DNA from 2 places in the Candidatus Enterococcus mangumiae genome. Region 1 is predicted to be linked to the other one. Evidence: predicted binding sites of a transcription regulator. Region 1 holds the regulator's gene; the other holds the start of a gene.

What was found. The regulator HrcA, encoded in region 1, represses chaperone genes, less so after heat shock. The targets are predictions, from matches to a motif close to TTAGCACTCNNNNNNNNNGAGTGCTAA.
Region 2: groES (co-chaperone GroES) is a predicted target of HrcA. The motif match lies at 1,810-1,836, and genes of this name have one in related genera.

Annotation. Positions count from the first base shown of each region.
Region 1 is NZ_CP147250.1:3,038,513-3,042,964, reverse strand. Features, by position in the region: gene hemW (radical SAM family heme chaperone HemW) at 1-585, shown strand, start outside; gene hrcA (heat-inducible transcriptional repressor HrcA) at 819-1,862, shown strand; gene grpE (nucleotide exchange factor GrpE) at 1,943-2,488, shown strand; gene dnaK (molecular chaperone DnaK) at 2,544-4,373, shown strand.
Region 2 is NZ_CP147250.1:629,553-634,004, reverse strand. Features, by position in the region: gene DOK79_RS03160 (MBL fold metallo-hydrolase) at 1-294, shown strand, start outside; gene DOK79_RS03155 (CPBP family intramembrane glutamic endopeptidase) at 399-1,061, opposite strand; gene groES (co-chaperone GroES) at 1,872-2,156, shown strand; gene groL (chaperonin GroEL) at 2,193-3,818, shown strand; gene DOK79_RS03140 (hypothetical protein) at 4,036-4,161, shown strand.

The sequences.
Region 1 (4,452 bases):
TTGATTTTAGAGAACAAAACGATGTTCATGAATTGGGTTCGGCAAGGGAGATTGCAGCTGCCGGATCAAGAGACGGAGACTCGGATGTTTGAAGAAACGATCGAGGCGATGGAGAAACATCAACGTCATCAATATGAAATCAGCAACTTTGGCTTAGCTGGTCACGAATCGCAACATAATTTGATGTATTGGAATAATGACCATTACTTCGGATTTGGTGCAGGAGCAAGTGGTTATTTGGACCATACTCGGTATCGCAACAAGGGGCCGATCCAACATTATTTACGTCCGTTACGTGAAGGTGAATTGCCTGTTTTGGAAAAAGAAGAGTTGTCACGAAAGAATCAAATCGAAGAAGAGATGTTTCTTGGGCTAAGAAAAAAAGTGGGCATTGAAAAGCAACACTTTTTAGCACGTTATGGCCAATCGCTTGAATCGTTGTATCAATCTGTCCTTGACGAATTAGTGGAGGAAGATCTATTAGTGAATGAAAAGGATCGAGTGTATTTGACACAAAAGGGAACTTTTTTGGGGAATAATGTATTCGAGCGGTTTTTATTGGATAAAGAGTTGCCGAGTGTTTAATTGATTGTTTAAATTTTTTATAACCGATAGATAAAAAAACAAATTTACTAAGTGTTTTACGGAGAGAAAGCTTGATTTTAAGGGGATTTGAGTCAATCATTAATTGGTTAGCACTCTGTATGTTAGAGTGCTAAAAAAGTGGGTTCTTTTCCTTGACACTTTTTGGTCTTCTTGCTATATTTATAAGTGGGTTAGCACTTAGAAGATAAGAGTGCTAATGAGAGGTGAGAAAGATGTTGACACAGCGACAAAGTGATATTTTACGTCTGATCATCCAAAACTATACGAGTAGTGGGGTGCCCGTTGGTTCCAAAACGTTAATGGCGGAAGGAGTCGAGGCAAGTCCAGCGACGATCCGTAATGATATGAAGGCTTTAGAGGATGAGGGTCTTTTATTGAAGACACACTCTTCATCTGGACGTATACCGTCTGCGCTGGGTTATCGTTACTATGTGGATCATCTCTTACGACCTGCTCGTGTAGCAAATGATGATTTGCACCAAATTCGACAGTCTTTAAACAAGGAATTCCATGAAATCAACGAAATCATCAAGCAATCAGCTGAGATCTTATCTGAGTTGACTAGTTACACTACTTTTTCGTTAGGACCCGAGATTAAAGATCGCCGTTTGACCGGTTTTCGCATCGTACCATTGAATAGTCGTCAGGTCATTGCGATCGTGGTGACAGACAATGGAAATGTGGAAAGTCAGGTTTTTACTCTTCCTGAAAACTTAGGTAGTCAGGACTTAGAGAAGATGGTTCGTATTGTCAATGATCGTTTGGTCGGTGACCCGTTAGTGACCGTATACAATAAGTTGCGTACGGAGATTCCGATGATCTTACATAAGTATTTCCAAACGACAGAAGGGATGTCTAATCTCTTCGACACAGTTTTGAGTCATGCGTTTGAAGATAAAGTTTATGTAAGTGGCCAAATGAATCTGCTAAATTATGAACCACTGCAAGATGTGGATCAGTTCAAGTCAATGTTTTCATTTATGACAGATACTTACGAACTGACACAGATGATCGTACCGATGGATAGTAAGATACACATCAAGATCGGTTCGGAGTTAGGCAATGATCTATTGCAAAATATGAGTATGATCCAAGCGAGTTACGAAATCGTTGGCCATGGACGTGGGACGATTGCATTGCTCGGACCAACTAGTATGCCTTATTCAAAAATGTTAGGCCTCGTGGATGTCTATCGAAAAGAATTGGCGTACAAGCTTGCTGATTATTACCGCACGCTTGACCGTTCGGATTTTTAACAATCGAAAAAGTGACTGATCGTTCTTTTTCGAACTGAGCGATCAAGCATCTGACTGAATAAGGAAAGGAAGACTGCATCATGAAAGAAAACCAGGAAGAATTAGATCAGGAATTGAATGATACGCAGGTTGATCCAGAAACAGAAGAAGTTGAAGTTTCAGAAGAGGAAGAAATAAACGAACTTGCGAATCTCCAAGCTGAATTTGATGAAATGGAAGATAAGTTTTTACGTGCACGAGCAGAAATCGCTAATATGGCGAATCGTGGTAAAAACGAACGTGAGCAACTGCAAAAATACCGCTCACAAGATTTAGCGAAAAAATTGTTACCTTCGATCGACAACTTGGAACGTGCATTAGCGACAGAAGTTTCGGATGAACAAGGCGCAAGCTTGAAAAAAGGTGTCGAGATGGTACTTGAAAGTTTAAAACATGCGTTGAAGGAAGAAGGGATCGAAAAAATCCCTGCAAAAGGAGAACCTTTTGACCCGACATTGCATCAAGCAGTTCAAACGGTACCGGCAACGGATGATTTACCGGCTGATACGATCGTTGAAGTGCTACAAGAAGGATATAAATTACATGACCGCGTATTGAGACCAACAATGGTCATCGTCGCACAATAAAGTCATGATGGAATAGAAACAAACAACTTTGTAATAAGATAAGGAGACGTTTATTATGAGTAAAATTATCGGTATTGACTTAGGTACAACAAACTCAGCAGTAGCTGTATTAGAAGGAAACGAAGCAAAAATCATTGCAAACCCAGAAGGAAATCGTACAACACCTTCTGTTGTGTCATTTAAAAATGGTGAGATCCAAGTAGGGGAAGTAGCAAAACGTCAAGCAGTGACAAACCCTAACACGATTTCTTCAATCAAACGCCACATCGGTGAAGCTGGTTATAAAGTAGATGTTGAAGGTAAATCATATACACCTCAAGAAATCTCAGCAATGATCTTACAATACATCAAAGGTTTTGCCGAAGACTATCTAGGTGAAAAAGTAGAAAAAGCAGTTATCACTGTTCCTGCTTACTTCAATGATGCACAACGTCAAGCAACAAAAGACGCTGGTAAAATCGCTGGATTAGAAGTAGAACGTATCGTTAACGAACCAACTGCGGCAGCACTTGCTTATGGTTTAGATAAAACTGACCGCGATGAAAAAATCTTAGTATTTGACCTTGGTGGTGGTACATTTGACGTATCGATCCTTGAATTAGGTGATGGCGTATTCGATGTATTATCTACTGCTGGAGACAACCATTTAGGTGGGGATGACTTTGACAACAAAATCATCGATCACATGGTTGCTGAATTCAAAAAAGAAAACGGCATTGATCTAGGTCAAGATAAAATGGCTTTACAACGTTTGAAAGATGCTGCTGAAAAAGCGAAAAAAGATCTTTCAGGTGTTTCAAGTACTCAAATCAGCTTGCCATTTATCACAGCAGGCGATGCAGGTCCATTGCATTTAGAAATGACATTGACTCGTGCGAAATTTGATGAATTGACAGCTGATCTAGTAGAACGTACAAAAGTTCCTGTACGTCAAGCATTGAAAGATGCTGGTCTATCTCAATCAGAAATCGATGAAGTTATTCTAGTTGGTGGTTCAACTCGTATTCCTGCAGTTGTTGAAGCTGTAAGAAAAGAAACAGGTAAAGAACCAAATAAATCAGTAAACCCAGATGAAGTTGTAGCAATGGGTGCTGCGATCCAAGGTGGCGTTATCACTGGTGATGTGAAAGACGTTGTTTTACTAGACGTAACACCTTTATCTTTAGGTATTGAAACAATGGGTGGCGTATTTACAAAATTGATCGATCGTAATACAACGATCCCAACAAGTAAGTCACAAGTGTTCTCAACAGCTGCGGATAATCAACCTGCTGTAGATATTCATGTATTGCAAGGGGAACGCCCAATGGCTGCGGACAACAAAACATTAGGTCGCTTCCAATTGACAGATATTCCAGCTGCACCACGTGGTATCCCACAAATCGAAGTAACATTTGATATTGATAAAAATGGTATCGTGAATGTATCTGCAAAAGATCTAGGTACACAAAAAGAACAAAAAATCACGATCAAATCTTCTTCAGGTTTAACAGACGAAGAAATCGAACGTATGGTAAAAGATGCTGAATCAAATGCAGAAGCAGATAAAGCACGTAAAGAAGAAGTTGATCTACGCAACGATGTCGATGCATTACTATTCTCAGTTGACAAGACTTTGAAAGAATTAGAAGGTAAAGTTGACGAAGAAGAAGTGAAAAAAGCGGAGGCAGCTCGTGATGAATTGAAAGCTGCTGTAGAAGCAAACAACATCGAAGAAATGAAAACAAAACGTGATGCATTGAATGAAATCGTGCAAAACTTGACAGTTAAATTATATGAACAAGCTGCACAACAACAAGCGCAAGAAAATCCTGAAGCAGCACAAGGCGGAGCGGATGATGTCGTAGATGCTGATTTTGAAGAAGTCGATGACGACAAAAAATAATCAGTTCATGTAGTTTCACCTAAAGAGGTCAAGTCCCGCTTTAGAATAAGCCGAAGAATTCGAAAATAGCTTCTCATAT
Region 2 (4,452 bases), 860 kb from region 1:
AATCATGACTTAGAAATGTTGCGCATGGGTCCTTATCCATGGAACTTGAAACAACGTATTTTAGGTGATCGTGGTCATTTATCCAATGAAGACGGCGCACTAGTCATGACAGATGTCATTGGAGATCGTACAAAACGTATCTATCTAGGACATTTAAGTAAAGAAAACAATATGAAAGAATTGGCTCATCTGACGATGGAAAATATTCTTAAAGAAAAAGATCTGGGCGTTGGATACGATTTCGATGTGTATGATACGGATCCAGATGCTGCAACAGAATTATTCTCCATTTAATCAAGAGTCTGTGACGGTAAATATCAGCGCCTATACAAAAAGCGGTAGATCCGAAAATTTTAAGGAAATTTCGGATCTACCCTTTTTTTGTTTTGTAGAGTTACTTAGATCAAACCTCTTTGTATAGCCAGCTGAACGAAGACAACTAAAGTGTTCATACCAATGTGCGTGATCATTGGCGTCCAGATTCGGCCAGTCGAACGATATTGTAAACTAAAGAAAAATCCTAAAAAGAAGTAGACCAATAAATGCCCATCATTATGTGCCAAGGCAAAAAGGAATGAGCTGACACCCGCACCTACCCAAAAGTTTGTATAATGACCGACGATTCCTAGGATACTCCGACGGAACACAAATTCTTCCATGATTGGTCCTGCTATCGTGGTGGCGATAATAAAAGCAGGGGTGTCTAAAATCAATTGAATGATATTTTGCGTATTTTCAGATGGAGACACTTCTCCAAAAAAAAAGCTCTCGATCATCACGGCGATACTTTGTAAAATCAGAGCAATAAAGATACCGATGATTCCATATAGGAAGATTTTTGAGCGAGAAGCGACAGGTACTTTTGCTTCGATATCAATCGGTTCTTTATGCTTGTAGTACAAGAACCATAGAATCACTGCACCCAAAATATAGGTGATCGTTGTTGCATTGATCAAACCCGATGTTGAATTGACAAGTCCAACCGATGTCAAAAGCAAAGGTGAAACAAATACTAGACCGTAACAAAAAATGCTAAAAAAGCTGTATTTTTTTAATGACATAAAAAACCTCCTTGAGACAAGTGGATAACCAAGTGTAGTCATCTTCCTTGCTCGAATTAAATATAGCTGAAGTAACTTTTCCTCGAACTTTAGTGATTCAATGAAAATATATGTTACTAAACTTTATCTATTTTTCATTATACCATATCGGATTATTTCTCTGATTAGATAGTACTGATCGATTTTTTAGAAGTTTGATCAGCAGTGTTCCCAAGCCAGCTCCTTCAATAGTAAGTCAAAACTTGAAAAAATATGAGAAGCTATTTTCCCGCGTTCTGCCTTAATACTTGGAGCTGAACGGCTTTCTCACAACCTGTGATAAACGGTGTTCAAGAAGCAACACTTCAATAATAAGCCAAAAAAATCAAAAATGAAAAAGCCATTTTCGATTTTTCTGTCTTATTACTCAGTGCTGAGCGCTTCTTTCACAACCTTGATAAACGGTGTTCGCAAAGCTGACCTTCAACATTAAGCTGAAAAATCAAAAAATATGAGAAGCTATTTTCTGATTTTCCAGCTTACTGCTCAGGTCAAAACGCTTTTCTCACAACCTTGATAAACGGTGTTCGAAAGCCAGCTCCTTCAATATTAAGTCAAAACGTGAAAAAATATGGGGAGCTATTTTCCCACATTTTGCCTTAATACTTGGAGCTGGACGGCTTTCTCACAACCTAGTAAAAAAAATTTTTTTCTATGATTTAAAAAGCTTGCAAATGAATAGGAGAATGAGTATTATTAAAAATGTAGGTTAGCACTCGATGTGATAGAGTGCTAATGGATTCAAAAAAAGAGTTATCGGAGGGATTTATCGTGTTAAAACCATTAGGTGATCGCGTCATCATTGAAGTCGCGCAAGAAGAAGAAAAAACTGTTGGAGGAATCGTTTTAGCTTCATCAGCGAAAGAGAAACCTCAAACTGGAACAGTTGTAGCAGTGGGTGAGGGACGTTTGCTAGAAAACGGTGAAAAAGTTCCTACAGCTGTCAAAGCAGGCGACCAAGTAATGTTTGAAAAATATGCCGGTACAGAAGTGAAATTCGAAGGAACAGAATATTTGATCGTCTCTGGAAAAGATATCATGGCGATTGTTGAGTAATTACGAAACAAAAATAATTGATGAGGTGACGAAAAAATGGCAAAAGAATTGAAATTTGCAGAAGATGCACGTGCAGCAATGTTACGTGGTGTAGATAAATTAGCGGATACAGTAAAAGTGACATTAGGACCAAAAGGCCGCAATGTCGTTTTAGAAAAATCATATGGCTCTCCATTGATCACAAACGATGGTGTGACAATTGCAAAAGAAATCGAATTAGAAGATCATTTTGAAAACATGGGTGCAAAACTTGTCTCAGAAGTTGCATCTAAAACAAATGATATCGCTGGTGACGGTACAACAACTGCGACTGTATTGACACAAGCAATTGTTCGTGAAGGCTTGAAAAACGTAACAGCTGGTGCGAACCCATTAGGCATTCGTCGTGGGATCGAATTAGCAACTAAATCAGCAGTCGAAGAATTACACAACATCTCAACTGTGGTTGATTCAAAAGAAGCAATTGCACAAGTTGCGGCTGTTTCTTCTGGTTCAGAACAAGTAGGTCGTTTGATTGCAGATGCAATGGAAAAAGTCGGCAACGACGGTGTTATCACAATCGAAGAATCTAAAGGGATCGAAACAGAATTAGATGTCGTAGAAGGTATGCAATTTGACCGTGGTTACTTATCACAATATATGGTAACAGACAACGACAAAATGGAAGCTGTTTTAGAAAATCCATACTTGTTGATCACTGACAAGAAAATTTCAAATATCCAAGATATCTTACCTTTATTAGAACAAATCTTACAACAATCACGACCTTTATTGATCATTGCCGATGATGTAGACGGAGAAGCTTTACCAACATTGGTATTGAACAAAATCCGTGGTACATTCAACGTTGTAGCTGTAAAAGCACCAGGATTTGGTGACCGTCGTAAAGCAATGTTAGAAGATATTGCTGTCTTGACTGGTGGAACAGTGATCACTGATGATTTAGGGCTAGAATTGAAAGATGCAACAATCGAAAACTTAGGGAATGCTTCAAAAGTAGTTGTGGATAAAGACAACACAACGATCGTTGAAGGTTCAGGCGATAAAACAGCCATCGATGCACGTGTTCAATTGATCAAAAACCAAATCGCTGAAACAACTTCAGACTTTGACCGTGAAAAATTACAAGAACGCTTAGCAAAACTTGCTGGCGGAGTAGCTGTCGTGAAAGTCGGAGCAGCAACTGAAACAGAATTAAAAGAATTGAAACTACGTATTGAGGACGCGTTGAACGCTACTCGTGCTGCCGTTGAAGAAGGTATGGTCTCTGGTGGTGGTACAGCATTAGTGAACGTGATCAACAAAGTAGCAGCAATCGAAGCAGAAGGCGACGTAGCAACAGGAATCAAGATCGTTACTCGTGCGTTAGAAGAACCAATTCGTCAAATTGCTGAAAATGCTGGTTATGAAGGATCAGTCATCGTTGATAAATTGAAAAATGTTGATTTAGGAACAGGATTCAATGCAGCAACTGGTGAATGGGTAAACATGGTGGAAGCCGGAATCGTAGACCCAACAAAAGTAACTCGTTCAGCATTACAAAATGCAGCATCTGTTTCTGCATTACTGTTAACAACTGAAGCAGTTGTTGCAGACAAACCAGAACCAGCAGCACCTGCTGCACCTGCAATGGACCCATCAATGATGGGCGGCATGATGTAGGAGTACTGGTAAAAACATCATATTGTATCGACCTGCTAGAGTCAGCTCTTGACTCTAATAGGTCGATTTTTTTTGCTAAGCAAGGCTATTACAAATTTGGTATCTTTATGGGCAAAAATTTAGGTTTTAGGATTGCTTTATATTACCATGCATGGTTTAATATATGAAAAGATGTTACTGTACGATAACAAATTATCTCTTGTGGAGGAGGTTCAGAATGGCAAATACTGATTTGATGCTCGTTAAGAAAAAGTACACAGTAGAAAAATTCTTACAAGAATTAAAAAAGAGAGTATATCGCAGGAAATTTTCAGTTCATCAGAAGAAGAAATCAAAAAATTGATTACTTGAGAAGTTTTGGATGGACACCAACCATCTTTTTTGAGTACCTTTGCGATAATTTGTCTTACAAAGATTTTTTGAATGGTCCAGTATGTGATTATAATGGAACACCAGGGGATATATGGGAGTTTGGGAAGTACATAAATGAAATCGAATTTTACATAAAAATCAAATCTTATAAAGGAATGAAATGTCTTTCTTTTCATGAGGCAACTATGCCTTGTATTTATCATTTGAGAAGGGTGTAGTAAAGTGAATAATTATTTTTGCGAAGCGTGTGGTATTGATTCAA